DNA from 3 places in the Vibrio diazotrophicus genome. Region 3 is predicted to be linked to each of the others. Evidence: predicted binding sites of a transcription regulator. Region 3 holds the regulator's gene; each other region holds the start of a gene.
What was found. The regulator PurR, encoded in region 3, represses purine synthesis genes. The targets are predictions, from matches to a motif close to TNANGNAAACGTTTNCNTNA.
Positions count from the first base shown of each region.

Region 1: the regulator PurR is predicted to act here: its motif matches at 2,021-2,040, upstream of AAGA51_RS11980 (NCS2 family permease).
Region 2: the regulator PurR is predicted to act here: its motif matches at 2,120-2,139, upstream of AAGA51_RS20100 (2OG-Fe(II) oxygenase).

Region 1 is NZ_CP151842.1:2,594,186-2,599,258, forward strand. It holds gene frsA (esterase FrsA) at 1-52, opposite strand, end outside; gene gpt (xanthine phosphoribosyltransferase) at 184-648, opposite strand; gene AAGA51_RS11980 (NCS2 family permease) at 710-1,999, opposite strand; gene AAGA51_RS11985 (TRAP transporter large permease) at 2,265-3,584, opposite strand; gene AAGA51_RS11990 (TRAP transporter small permease subunit) at 3,574-4,191, opposite strand; gene AAGA51_RS11995 (TRAP transporter substrate-binding protein) at 4,250-5,073, opposite strand, start outside.
Region 2 is NZ_CP151843.1:1,067,648-1,072,720, reverse strand. It holds partial or broken gene AAGA51_RS20115 (hypothetical protein) at 1-386, opposite strand, end outside; gene AAGA51_RS20110 (LuxR C-terminal-related transcriptional regulator) at 825-1,499, shown strand; gene AAGA51_RS20105 (heavy metal-binding domain-containing protein) at 1,622-1,942, opposite strand; gene AAGA51_RS20100 (2OG-Fe(II) oxygenase) at 2,153-2,761, shown strand; gene speG (spermidine N1-acetyltransferase) at 2,846-3,370, opposite strand; gene AAGA51_RS20090 (DUF2391 family protein) at 3,430-3,828, opposite strand; gene AAGA51_RS20085 (UDP-glucose dehydrogenase family protein) at 4,005-5,073, shown strand, end outside.
Region 3 is NZ_CP151842.1:2,028,106-2,033,178, reverse strand. It holds gene AAGA51_RS09275 (alpha/beta fold hydrolase) at 1-20, shown strand, start outside; gene AAGA51_RS09270 (DUF7577 domain-containing protein) at 28-339, opposite strand; gene AAGA51_RS09265 (TVP38/TMEM64 family protein) at 341-1,024, opposite strand; gene AAGA51_RS09260 (TfoX/Sxy family DNA transformation protein) at 1,202-1,789, opposite strand; cyclic di-GMP riboswitch class I at 1,903-2,001, opposite strand; gene purR (HTH-type transcriptional repressor PurR) at 2,176-3,186, opposite strand; gene torD (molecular chaperone TorD) at 3,468-4,115, opposite strand; gene elyC (envelope biogenesis factor ElyC) at 4,260-5,073, opposite strand, start outside.

The sequences.
Region 1 (5,073 bases), 570 kb from region 3:
GCTTTACAAACAACGTCTCTGACAAGTTAATATTTGTACCATCTTCAGACATAACCCAGTCTCGCTTAACGAACCATTGATTAGGTTCATATAGTAATAAAAAAAATGACCCATGAAAGGGTCATCTTTGAGTAAATGCTATTTTTTAAGCAAAAGCCATGTTTAAACAACAGCAATGTTGGTTTATTTACGCTTACGATTTACTGGCTCAACAAAAGACAGTTGCATATCCCAAGGTTGTTCAATCCAAGTATCTTGTTCGATATCTACGATATATTCATCAACTAAGTCTTTGCCAGCCGGTTTAGCACATACAGTTACGAACTTAGCTTTTGGATACATTTCACGAATCTTACGTGCTGTATCGCCGCTATCAACCAAATCATCAATGATCAGGAAGCCTTCTCCGTCATGCTCTGGTGCTTTTAGTACACTCATATCACGCTGATGATCGTGGTCATAGCTAGAGATACATACTGTATCTACATAGCGAATACCCAGTTCACGAGCGAGAATAGCTGCTGGTACTAAACCACCGCGGCTAACACCTAGGATACCTTTCCATTGTTCTGCAGGCATTTGACGCTCAGCGAGTTCACGACAATAGTTCTGCATATTGTCCCAAGTGATAACGAATTTTTTGCTCATTGTAATAAACCTAAATTAAAACATGTGAAGCGCAGTGCAGTTCACTGCGCCTATTAAATACTTAAGCGAAAATCAATTTAGCTAGGAAAATAGCTGTCATAAACCAAACGCTAACTGAAATATCACGGCCTTTACCGCTCAAAACCTTGATCGCTGTGTAAGAGATGAAACCAAGTACAATGCCTTCAGCAATTGAGTACGTCAGAGGCATTAATAAACAGGTCACAACAACAGGTGCAGCTTCTGTTAAGTCACGCCAATCAACACTTATAAGTCCAGACATCATCAAGATAGCAACGTAGAATAATGCGCCTGCGGTTGCATAAGCTGGAATCATCCCTGCTAATGGCGAGAAGAATAATGCAAGAAGGAACAAAATGCCAACCACAACTGCAGTTAAACCTGTACGTCCACCCTCTGCTACACCCGCTGTACTCTCTACATAAGAAGTCGTGTTTGAAGTACCCAGTAGAGCACCAATAGATGTTGCTGTTGAGTCTGCTAGCAATGCTTTGTTCAAGCGAGGGATCTTGCCATCTTTACCGATAAGATTTGCTTTAGTCGCAACGCCCACCAATGTACCTGCTGTATCAAACAGATCAACGAATAGGAAGGCAAAAATCACTGAAATCATGCCGATTTCAAATACACCAGAGAAATCTAATTGTAGGAAAGTAGGTGCAATACTTGGTGGAGCAGACATAACGCCATGCCATTGAACATCACCAAAAATCAAACCTAAACCTGTAGTAAGTAGAATTGCAATCATTACCGCGCCTTTTACGCCACGGTTAACCAGACCAATTGTCAGGAAGAAGCTTACTGCTGCTAATACTGGAGAAAGACTAGTGAAATCGCCAACAGAGACAAGGGTCGCTGGGTTGTCTACTACGATTTTTGCATTTTGCAGTGCAATAAAAGCAAGAAACAAACCGATACCAGCAGAGATGCCTGTTCTCAGTGCCATTGGGATTGAGTTGATGATCCACTCACGAATCTTAAATAGGCTCAATAGAATGAAAAGCACACCAGAGCAGAATACTGCTGCTAGAGCAACTTGCCATGTGTAACCCATACCGAGAACAACGGAATAGGTAAAGAAAGCGTTCAAACCCATACCAGGAGCTTGCGCGATTGGGTAGTTAGCAACTAAGCCCATAATGAAACAGCCAATAGCCGCAGCTAAACAGGTCGCCACAAATACAGCGCCCTTATCCATACCTGTCGAAGATAAAATGGCAGGGTTCACAAAAATAATGTAAGCCATTGTCAGGAACGTAGTTACCCCTGCAATGATCTCAGTACGCACGTTTGTGCGGTTTTCACTGAGTTTAAATAGCCTTTCCAGCATGATCGAGTCCTAATAAAGGTAAAAAGTAAACGGTTGCGTAAACGATTGGGCGCAAATTATAAAGACATCAGATCACAAATTCCAGACCGAATTTATTTTGATTTCAAAACAACTGATGAAAGATTATGCAAGGAAAATCATAGGTAGGCGGGCTATTTTACTCATGAACCCCGTTTTCGTTAATATAATGTAGCGTTTTTGCAAATGCTCTACCTATGAATATTCATCTTAGGTAGAGCATGAAAACTTGATTAATGTGGCGTTATCAAGCCATCACTTTATTGGGTAACCAGGTGACAATGTCTGGAAATACCATACAGATGATAAGCACCAACAACTGAACCAATATAAACGGTGTAACTGACTTATACAGGTCCATCATTGTTACGCCTTTTGGTGCTATCCCTTTCAAATAGAACAGCGCAAATCCATAAGGTGGTGTCTGCACAGCAATAACAATATTTAAAATCATCAATACGCCAAACCAAATAGGATCATAGCCAAGAGCAACCGCTACTGGTGTGAATATAGGTGCACACATCAGTACGATGATAAACTCATCGATAATGAACCCCAAAAGCAGCATGATAACTTGAAACATCATGATGATAACGATGGGTGGTAAATCAAGATCACGAGTAAACCCTGACACCATTCCCTGTATTCCCATCAGCAAATGGAAGTTACTGAATACAGAAGCGCCTAATATTATCCACATAGCAACGCTGACTAACATCGCCGTTTGCATACCAGACTTCATTAGAATTTCAGGTTTAAAACGCTTAAACAGAATAGAGAGCAGAATAGCACCAGCCACGCCTAACGCACCGGACTCTGTAGGTGTCGCAATGCCAGCAATAATACTCCCCAGCACCACAACAATCAGAGCAAACGAAGAGGCTCCATCACGAATAGTTTTAAATAATTGGTAGCCTTTTGGAATTTCAATGTCATTGTCAGAATCAAATGGGGCACGTTCCGGCTTAATTTTACAGCTGATAACGACATAAGAGATCAATAAAACAATCGTAATTAATGCAGGCACCATAGCACCAAGAAACATTTTACCCACTGAGTTTTGAGTCGCTGAGGCAAACATGATCATTGGAATACTTGGGGGAATCAATATCCCCAAAGAGCCACCAGCCATAATGACTCCGAGAGCCAGTTTCTTATCATAACCACGGTCAAGCATAGGTTTTAAAGCAATACTGCTCGAAGTCATAATACCCGCACCAATAATACCGACCATAGCGCCAATCATTGAACATACACCGATAACACTAATGGCAAGAGAACCTCTCACACGGCCGATCATCAGTTGACTGGCATTAAACATTGCGTCGCCAATTCCCGAACGGGTAAGAATTTGTCCCATATAGATATAGAGAGGGATAGCAAGAAGTATGAAGTTAAAAAAGGTACTCTCAACAGTAGTCGGGATAATATTAAACAGTGCCTCCCCCCAAACTAAGTAGCCGACCCCCATAGCGATCCCGCCTAGAGCTAGACCGACCTGAGCTCCGAGAGCAAATGAAGCTAAAATACAGCCCAAAAGGACTAGGGTTAACATCTCAATTCCCATTTGTGCTCTCCTTGTCAAAAACGGAATTCAATTGGTCGCTATCAACCTTAAAAGGCTGCTCTTCCAACGCTATATGTTGGTGAACTTCACCATTCAGTTCGCGGCCTTTGATCAAAAAGAACAAGTTAGAAATTAACTCTGTTGAATACTGGAGAATAAAAATCACAGCTGAAACGCTAATCATCAACCAGAAATGATGCATTGCTGGCGCCCATTCACTCTGTGTTTTATAGCCGAATTGCAAACTCTCAAAAAACATCTCAAGACATACTTTTGCCATGACAGTCAGAAAACCTATCGCAATCATTCCGGTAAACAGGTCAAAAATACGACGCGTTTTTTCAGAGACTTTAGCGTAAAGAATATCCACGTTGATATGCGCTTCTTTCTGTTGGGCGTATGCTCCACCTAACGCAGAAATATAGCCAAATAAGAACAATGACGTGTCATAGCTCCAGATTGTCGGTTTACCTAAGATGTAGCGGGCAAAAACTTCGTAAAAAACAATCGCCGCCAACACAGGAAGTAAATAAGAGACCGAGCGTCCAATTAAGCCGACAATGTACTTTATGAACTGACAATACTTCAGTAAAAGGACTTCCATCATACAAATTATCCCTAAAAAAACAGGTGAACCTCTCTCGAAGTCCACCTGATTGAATCCATTACTCTTGCTCTAAAATCTCAACAAGTTGTTTTGAGTATTTATCTTCACTTGCATACTCTTTTGCTAATGTCAGACCTGCATTTTTCCAAGCAGCAACGTCTTCATCTGACGGTTTAGGACTCCATTTCAAACCTTTTGCTTCCATTTCAGCAACCGCTTTAGATTCCCACAGCTTAGATTTCGACATTTGCTCTTGAGCATGTACAGCTGTTGCCGCTTTCACAATCGCTTGTAAATCAGCAGGAAGTTTCTTCCACTCTTTTTGATTGACGACAATAGGCAGAACCTGAGCACCAGCAAGCGGTGTTGGGTACATATATTTCGCTACTTCTACGTGGTTACCATCGCGGTGATCAATCATGTTTGAACCGATAGATCCATCGATAACCCCCGTAGCTAGTGAAGTGTAGATTTCACTCCATGCAAGAGACACAGGCGATGCGCCAAGATTACGCAAGAATTTGCCATAAGCACCCGGCGCACGGATTTTTAAACCCTTAAAATCTTCAAGAGAATTGATAGGTTCTTTAGTAATGATATAGACAGGAGGCTGAATGTAAGGGTCCAACCATGTTAAACCTTGTGAAGCGTATGCTTCTTCCATCACTTTACCGAAGCCTTTATCGTGAAACAGTGTTGTTAGCTCTGCTACATCAGAAGTACCACCTGGTAAGCCAACTTCTACAACACCAGCAGGGAACTCTCCAGCATGCATGGGTTGAAATGGTGCACCCATCGTAATAAGCCCCGACTTCACAGCGCTTAGAATGCCGCTGGTCCCTACTCCCTCTCCAGAATAAAGCACCTGTACCGCTATTCGAC
Region 2 (5,073 bases), on a different replicon from region 3:
TTCACTATCAACGTCATATGTCATGTCTAACTGACGACCTTGACCATTTTTGATGTTTGCTTGGAAGTTGCGTAGGCGGAAAGAGTCAATGCTGTCGTCAACAGCACCATACATAGGTTTGTTGTTATCTCGAAACCTAACATCTCGTCCCCGATGCCTTTAAGCTCAAACACATTCATTGCGGCAACGTTTTCTTTACCAGAATCGTAGGTTTGACCCACTTTAAGGTTTAAACCTTTATCAGTAATACCAACACCACCTTGGGTAAACACCGCGAGTGGGTCTGACATATCTTGGACTTCACTAGCTTGCTCTTCTGCGATAGAGCTGAATGAGGTCATGGTGACAACTAAACTGAGAAGAGAAAGAGGTAGCGCTTTGTTCATAGTTAATGTACTCGATAAATTGGTTTTCAGATAACTAGTAAGCATTGTTTTTGTATAAAGATATAACAACTCGCTTATAGGTTGGATTGGATTTATTAGAACATCATGTTTTATATATTAGCTTAAACGTGGGAGTATTAGATTAGGGATGTTGGGAAAGTTGCTCTTTCCTAATCGGAAAGACTAAAGAAGTAACTTTCTATTAAATGATATTTTGAATTTTCCAATTTGGAATACCTTTTTATATTTAAGCGTACATCGCTCTTTAAACTACTCAAATGCATTCTTAAAAATAAGACAGATAATTAACCTTATGAATTTATTAAATTAATTGTCAGATTCTTATGATTATTAATTTAGGCGGATTTTGTCCCATTGACTTATTCTCTATCAACGTTAGTTTTACATAAGTCAGGGCTATGGTTAGGAGTTTTTATAATGACAGAAAGCAAAAAACTAAACGTACGATTACTTTCTGATGTCTGCATGCAATCACGTTTACTTAAAGATGCGCTGGAATCCAAGCTTCCAATAAAGATAGAAATTTCTCCTTTTTGCGATATGTGGATGCAGGAAAACAATCCTTCATGTCAAGATACTCAGTTAGTCCTTATCGATTATGCTCGACTCGATGATCACGCTCTTTCTGACTATGCTTCTTTCAAGCACTTATGTTGTACGGAAGCTCGAGAAGTTGTACTAAATTGTCCTAGTGAGATTGAAGCCAAAGATTTATTTAAGTGGCAGTGTTTGGCGGGGGTGTTCTACGCTGATGACGACATTGATGTATTAGTTAAGGGAATGGGGAAAATTATAAAAGGCGAAATGTGGTTAACTCGTCGTTTAGCACAAGAATATATTCTGCACTATCGTTCTGGAAACTCAGTTGTTACTTCACAAATGTTTTCAAAATTAACCAAGCGTGAACAGCAAATAATTAAGTTACTTGGTAGTGGAGCATCAAATATTGAGATAGCGGAACAGTTATTTGTTAGTGAAAATACAGTAAAAACACACCTTCACAACGTATTTAAGAAAATTAATGCCAAGAATCGTCTTCAAGCGTTAATTTGGGCAAAAAACAACATTGGAATTGAAGAAGTTAGTCAATAATAAAAACGTTTAATGAATTAAAAATAATCTAATAAAAAAGTTTATATTTTAGAAGGCAGCTAAGCTGCCTTCCATTTCTTAAACCACCATCTATGAAAATGGATTTTTACACTACAGATATCTTATTCTACAAACACTGCCGTTCCGCTCACGGAAACCATTAACATTCCGTTAGTTTTACCAAAGGTTTCATAATCTAAGTCAATTCCGACAACAGCGTTTGCACCAAGCTCTTTTGCGCGAGCTTCAAGTTCGGCTAACGCTATAGTTCGTGCTTTTTGCAATTCGTGTTCGTAGGTCGCAGAGCGCCCACCAACGATATCTCGAATGCCAGCGAACAGGTCTTTAAATATGTTAGCACCAAGAATGGCTTCACCAGCAATAACGCCGCAATAACGAACGATACGCTTGCCTTCTACATTAGGCGTAGTAGTTACGATCATAGGAAGCTCCCAATGAATAATCTTGTGATCTGTTTTTGTTATACCACCTTCAACGTATTAATGCTTAACTATTTGGATTTATCACTTAATAACTTGATTTATAAGTAATAAGTTTAATAATTAATTTTGTTCCTTAAGATTAAGATGTTGATTTGCTGTTGTGGCAAAGGCTGGTTATAACGCTTTCTTTTTCCTCGTAGTGAAAAACTTATGGCGCTAGAACAGTTGTTAGACTCCATTGCCGAAAAAGGTTGGTACGTCTGGGATGATTTTCTACCCCTTGAACAAGTTAAGTTGCTCAAGAACTGTGCTTCAGATGATTGGCAGCGTGCGCGTATTGGTAGAAATGAAGATACTCAAAGAGCCAGTGACATTCGTCGCGACAAAATTCAGTGGCTAGATTCCGACATGGGACAACCCGTACAGGATTACCTAGAGCGAATGGAGTTTATTCGTCGAGAGGTTAATCGGTCTCTATTCCTAGGGCTGTTTGAATATGAGGCTCATTTTGCACAGTATGAAGTTGGCGATTTTTACAAGAAGCATTTGGATGCTTTCCGGGGAAATGAAAGTCGTAAGCTGACAACTGTTTTCTATATGAACGAAGATTGGCGTGATACCAACGGTGGTGAACTGAAAGTTTATGACCTGAACGATCAACCAATTCAAACCATTGCTCCAATCGCTGGTCGGTTAGTTGTGTTTCTTTCAGAGCAATTCCCACATGAAGTACTTCCTGCTCATGCGAAACGTTACAGTATTGCAGGCTGGTTTCGAACTAATGGTGTCAGCGAAAGTCGGTTTGATATTCTCTCCTAAATAAAAAACAGGCATTTGCCTGTTTTTTATTGTCATCCCTAAATCACCGCCTTAGCGGTGGTGATTGTTTTATACAAGCGCCAATTAACTTCGAGTTTGTTTTAGGTACTGAGGTTGCAGTATATACATGCGTTTTACATCTCGGTATTGTCCGTTGATAAAAAATTCTTCGACCAAGTGTCCTTCTTCAATAAAGCCGCACTGTTGATAGAGGTGAAGCGCTTTTTCATTCTCAATCGCCACATGCAAGTAAATTTTGTGAAGATTAAGGATAGTGAATGAGTAATCTAACGCTTTGTTAATTAGCGTATTTGCGTACCCTTTTCCTTGGTGTTCAGGTGTAATAATGATCTGAAATTCAGCACTACGGTGAATGTAGTCAATTTCAATAATTTCAACCAAACCAATCAGGGATTTATTCTCATCTTCAACGACAAAGCGTCTTTCCGCGTTATCGTGAATGTGCTTGTTGTAAAGTTCTTCTAGCTCATCAAAAGACTCATATGGCTCTTCGAACCAATAAGACATGATGTTTCTGTTGTTATTTAAATTATGGATAAATCTAAGATCGCCACGTTCTAGCGCTCGAAGTGATAAATTCTGTTTCATGTTGATGTCTCGTACAGGTGATACGGATTTATATCATTGTTTTATTACAGTTTAATCTTCTACTCTTTGTCAAAACTATCTACCACAATCGCGCCCATGGAGGCGGGCATAGTGATAACGATGATGCGCTTGAACGCTAATATGGGGTTATCGATGATGGGCAATTTGTTCAAGGCAAATAACACCAAACCGACCACTAAAGCAGCAAGCAAATAAGCGATAGCAATGCGAAAAATAAATACAGAGATTCGATGTTTAATATCTCGTTGAAACACGCTTTGATATGCGAATACGCCCAGAAAACACAAAGAAAGGCTCATTAGAAACAGCAAATTGGTCGTTGGCAATGTCGTACCCAGTTGCCAGGCTTCTTCTGAGAAGGAAATGGGAACGGCCAATGCGAAAGCTCCCACACACACTTGACTGGCATCTTCCATATTGAAGCTAAAATTCTTCATTCAAACTCCTTCTGTTTTAATTAACTGTACGCTTTGCCTAGCGTTTGTCCACGGGGATTTTATACAACACTAGGAAATTGCGTAACTTTTGTCATTGTTCTGCCCTGAAAACGTAACGGGTCTGACATATGCACATTAAATACTGTTGTAAATGAATAGCAATAGCGGGCAGTTGAATGAAAGTAACCATATTTGGCACTGGATACGTGGGGTTGGTTCAGGCCGCAGTACTGAGTGGTGCTGGACATAATGTGTGTTGTGTGGATGTTGACGCTGAAAAAATAGACAAACTGCAAAGAGGTGAAATCACCATCTATGAACCAGGCCTAGAGCAACTCGTTAACAACAACATTGCTGGTGGACATCTATGTTTTACCTCTTCTGCAAAAGAAGGCGTTGAGTTTGCGGATGTAATATTTATCGCTGTTGGAACGCCGCAAGACGAAGATGGTTCAGCAGATCTAAGCTATGTATTGGACGTGGCGAAAACAATCGCGACATTTTCTTGCCATAGGAAAATCGTCATCAACAAATCCACTGTCCCCGTTGGTACAGCACAACAAGTGAGCGAAGTATTGAGGGTGACTCGAGGGAATTTAAGTTTACCGCCAATACATTTCTCAGTCGTATCCAATCCTGAATTCCTCAAAGAGGGAAGCGCCGTAACTGACTGTATGCGTCCAGATAGGATTGTGATTGGGCTCGATGAAACGGACAGACATTTCGCAGAAGTGAAAGATCTGATGCGAGAGCTGTATGCACCTTTCAATCGTAACCACGAGAAAATTCTGTTTATGACCGTGAAATCGGCGGAGCTCACCAAGTATGCAGCTAACTGTATGTTAGCGACCAAAATCAGTTTCATGAATGAAATTGCCAACATTGCTGATAAGCTTGGTGCGGACATTGAACAGATACGCAAAGGAATAGGCAGCGATGAAAGAATTGGTTATCACTTCATTTATCCCGGTTGCGGTTATGGTGGTTCTTGCTTTCCCAAAGATGTTCAAGCCCTGATCCGCTCGTCTGAGAAAATAGGTTATGAAAGTGAAATTCTCAAGGCAGTTGAAAACACCAACTATCATCAAAAAAGAAAACTCTTTGAGAAAATCTGTGCCCATTGGGAAGGGGAGGCCAACCTAAAGGGCAAAACGTTTGCACTATGGGGACTGGCTTTTAAGCCTAAAACCGATGATATGCGAGAAGCGCCTAGCCGTGTACTAATGGAAGCTTTGTGGTCTGCTG
Region 3 (5,073 bases):
AGTTAACGCTGAAAGCGTAGCCGTTCTCTAATTGTTCTCTGAGCCGCAGTTCCAACATAATCCGAACTGTGGTTCGTTTTGTTCCCCACAATGCTCACAACGCCATTCAGGCTCATTTCCGTTTATAGGGTGCAAGTAGTCACGGACAATGGCTTCTGATTGTTTTATGAAGCTAAGGTTCAGCAGCCAGACATAAGGTGATGAAGACTCGTCAAAAGGAATTTCCCCACGAACGCTAAAAAGGGTTTCCCCTCTTACTTCGCAGGGAATGCTTTGCTGACGTAATAATCCGTACACGATATGTGCTTCAGCAGGGTGCTGAGCTATGAATATTTTCATACTACTCGTTGGTGATCGCTCTCTTTTGAAGTTTAGACAGTAACCATTTAGCTATGAAAGGGAATACTCCCAATAAGGCGAAAGAGAGCAACACCGTTGGCGAAACAATGCCTGCAAGTGTCTTTATCTCGGCTAACTGTGTGCCTGCGTTAAGGTAAACAGCGGTACCCGGAAGCATGCCCAGTTGACTCACTAAATAATAGCGAGCGGTTGAAATAGGTGTAAGCCCCATCAGTAGATTGATAAGGAAGAACGGGAACACGGGAATTAGTCTTAGTGTAAAGAGATAGAAAGAACCGTCTTTTTTTACACCTGTGTTGATCGCGTTGAGTTTGTCACTGAAGCGTTGTTGAACCCAATTTCTAAGTAAGTAACGACTGCTGAGAAAAGCGAGCGTTGCCCCTATGGTGCTTGCAAAAGAGACTAACGCAAGGCTAAACCAAAAGCCAAACAAAGCGGCTCCGAGTAGAGTGACAACCGCTGCGCCGGGAATGGAAAAGGCGGTAATAACCACATAAGCAACAAAATATATCAGCGCTGAGTAGAGAAGGTTTTGCTCAATGTAGTGAGAAAGGTTTGCTTGTTGAGCTTTTGCATTCTCAAGAGTTAGATATTGGCTAAATTCAATACCGAGAAAAACAACCACAGCGACTAAAACTAAACCCAGTATCAGTTTACGACTCATTAATTACTCCAAAATAGTCGGCTCATTATTATTAAATGTCCTTCATCTATGGTTAATAAGAAAGGGAAAGTCGATTTTTAATTTCAATCTGGGTTCACTTTTCTTAAATACAGAAAGCTGCTGAAAAACAAAAAGCACTCGTAAAGAGTGCTTTTAAACTTAAGGTAAGTTTTTAACTTAAAGCTTCTGCATTAACTCGTCACGACGAGATTGAGGAATCACCGACCAGTGTTTACCTTCAATTGCACCTTCTAATGCCCAAAGTAACTCTAAACCAACAGTTGTGTTGTGAGTCTCTTGTACCGCTCTGAACGCGGCGAGTGCACCTTTTTGTTGAAGCATATCAACAGAATCGATGCCTGCTTTTTTCAGCATACGCTCTGTAGCCAGACGCATGTTAGGCAGATCTTTAAGGCGATCGGGTTTCGCTTTCGCTTGAGTTTCACGTTCTTGCTTTGCTGCTTCTAAAGCCTGTTTCGCCTCTTCAATAATCTGCTCTGGGGTTTCCCAAGCATTTTCAGGTAAAGCGAAATATTTTGTAACAACAGGGAAACCACGTTTCTTATAAACGTAAGGTTCATATCCTTGTTGCTGGAAATTTTTTGAGGAGTGATCATCTGCGCGAATGTGCAGTCGGTCGTTAACCACTAGAGCGAACATCGCGTCGTCGATGAAAATGCCGAACCCTCCGAACATAGAACGTGATTTCACACATCCTAGCTGCTCAAAAAGCCGCATTGAGTCTTTTAGTACTGGTTTATCCATGCTGTTAGTCTCGGTGTATTAACTAATACGCCACCAAATTCAGGTCCGAGAGAATAGCAAAAAAATACATGAAGTATGTCAATCAATAGTCAACTCATGTATAGATTTTTGCCATCGGCAACCCCGCTACCTACCAGTGATGAATGAACATCGTTTGGTTTAGGCCGGAGGCTTTGCGTCCCATCCTTTCAAATGGTTTGCCCTGTGCGTGACACTAGACTGAAAATAATAATCAAAAACTTGAATTAGCATCACATTTATGTGCGCTAAATGTGATTTTAGTTCAGAAAGTGAACTTTATGTTTACTGTTTTTATTACAATCGAAAAATTTTGCGAGAGACTTCTCGCAAGCCCTAGGAAGTTCTAGGGCTCTATTAAGTGTAACTTATTCTTTTGTGAGATCTTTTACTGTATCGCGTTCTACGATTTCTGGATGCATTTCAAAGATACGGCGTTCGTGTTCTTTGTCTTTAATGCGTTCTAGCAGGATTTCGAAAGCGTTTTTACCCACACGACGTTTCGGTTGGTGGATAGTTGTCAGTGGTGGTGAGAAGTACTCAGCCAATTCAATGTTGTCGTAACCAATGACAGAAATATCGTCAGGTACACGAACACCTTTCTGTTGCAGACGCGACATTAGACCCAGCGCCATGGTGTCGTTAAAACAGAACACTGCGGTTGGCATTTTATCCATTGCGATGATCTTATCGGCTGCTAAAACGGCAGTGTCGCACTCAAAGTTGCCTTCTAGAATCCAGTTATCATTTACTTCTAGATTGGCTTCGCCCATCGCGCGACGGAAACCAGCGATTCGTTCCTGGCAAGCCAGTTTGTTTAAATGGCCGCTGAGGCAAGCGATGTCTTTGTGTCCTCTGTCGATAAGGTACTTAGTTGCTAAGTAGCCACCTAGTTCAGAGTTGTCGATAATCTTGTCGGCTTTAGACGCTTCTGGACCCCAGTCCATAATAACTTTTGGAATGTCAGCATGTGCATTAAGCATTTCTGATAGTTCAGGAGTGAAGTCAGAACACATCACCAGAATACCATCGACACGTTTTTCAGCCAGCATTCGAATGTAGTCTCTTTGCTTCTCGTAAATACCACCCGTGTTACACAGAATTAGCGTATAACCTTGTCGGTAACAGTAGCTTTCTACGCCGTCGATAACTTCAGAGAAGAATAGGTTGGTGGATTGAGTAACCAACATACCGATAGTACGTGTTGTATTGCATTTCAAGCTACGTGCTACCGCACTTGGTGCGTAGTTTAGCTCTTTTACTGCTTCAAGAACTTTCTCTTGAGTTGCTTCTGCTACAAAGCGAGTTTTATTAATAACGTGTGATACGGTTGTGGTTGATACGCCTGCTAAGCGAGCAACGTCTTTAATCGTAGCCATAGATTTGTCCTGTTTTGACTGCTGATTTTAGCTAAATTTTATTAGGTCAAACAAACCCGATTACTGGCCGGATTCAGCAGCGGCGAAGTTGAAAAGCTTCTAGCCTAAAGTCACTAAAACACAAAAACCGCTTTGAAACAGCGGTTTGCGTTTTAAATAATGATTAATCATATTTTTGCTGTTGAGTTTAAACCGCAAACGGTTAGCTCGCAACGACAAATCATAAGCGCAAACTCAACGGTAGTCACAATTCATTGCCTAAAATGAGCTGTCGGCGAGAATCAGTCGCCAGTAAGGTAATGTAAATCAAGTTGTAGAAAAGCAACTAATAATACGGAGATTGAAGAATAAAACCCTAATTTGTCCACACTTGAGCAATGAAGAGAAAATTCTGGCACCCAGCTCAGTAAATGATTACGGATATAGTCTGCTTGAAACTGAAGTGCTTTCTCCATATGCGGCTCTTTTTCCAGTTCATTCGAACGGATAATTAGGTGGCCAAGAAAATCCAACTCGATAGAAAGATGATCATAAGACTCATCTGCCTGTTTCTGTACATGAACGCCATTTTGTTCCATCAGATCCGCAATCGCTTGTGCTGGGGATATATCAACAAGCTTAGATTTATCAAAATAGAGTGAAGCATAGGGTAGTGCAGAATTTTCATCACATTTTGAAAATAGATGATCAAAGCTGTTGGCTATTTGAATTTGAGCATCCTGTTGCTTGAGGAGCCGGTCGAGGACAGAAATGAACGTTTGGCTAGGTTCTGCTAAATGCGCATTCTCACCAAGACCTGCTAAGAAGCTATGAATCTCTGGGGAATCATAACGTGCTAACTCTTGTGTAGTGAGCTCATGAGTATACAGACCTGAAAGCCACCAATAAATTTCAGCACGTTTGTCATTGAATGCTTTAATTTCTTTCATCGCTTAGTTCCGGTTCAGCCTTTTTCTAAGTCTAAGCAATAATTGCGCTTTATATGAAATTTACTGATTAATTTGTTTGGAAATTGTGCTGTAAAGATAAGAAAAAACCCGCACTAGGCGGGTCTTAACAGAGTGTGAATATTACTACTGGTTTTGTGTTACGGTTTCTTCATAACCAGCGACATAGTCACGCAGACCCTGCCAAAGTTGACCTAAACTCTCGTGCCAGAATCGTTCTGTTTGTTCCAAATAACGTGCTTTAGGCGTGTACTTTTCCCAAGGTTGCGCGATGTTTACTTGCGCCAGAAAGTTGGTTGGCGCCGGAATGGGGTTTAGCCCAGCCGATTCAAACTCTTTAATTGCTCTTTCCATGTGGCTAGCCGAAGTAACCAATACGAGCTTTCTGTTTTGCACGAAAGCTGCGGCTTGTCTTGCTTCTTCCCATGTATCTTTAGCTGTTTCCAACAACACGATATCGGATTTTGCGACGCCAAGAGCCAAAGCAACACGCGCCAGCATACGAGCATGACTGAACTCACTGCCGCCGGAATAGCCAGAAAGAATCAGTTTAGACCCCGGGTACATGCGAACGATGCGTATACCTTCGGCTAAACGCATTAGTGCAGTACGAGAAAGTTCCGATGTAGGCGGTATATCGTCGTCAACAACATGGCCGTTACCTAATACCATTACATAGTCAATTGCCCCTTCCACAGGAAGGAAAGCAGAGTATTGACGCTCCAGTGGCATCAATAAGCGAGTTGATATTGGTTGGAACGAAATAAGGAAAAGACTGGTGAGTGAAAATAAAACGATTAGGCTGCCAGTCTTACGCTTGGCAGTAAACATAATCAGCATTAAGCCGATGAATCCCACAATCAGCAGTGCTGGCAAGGGCATTAAAAAGGATGAAACAATCTTTTTCAGCTCAAACATAAACAAAATAGTCCGAAAAAAC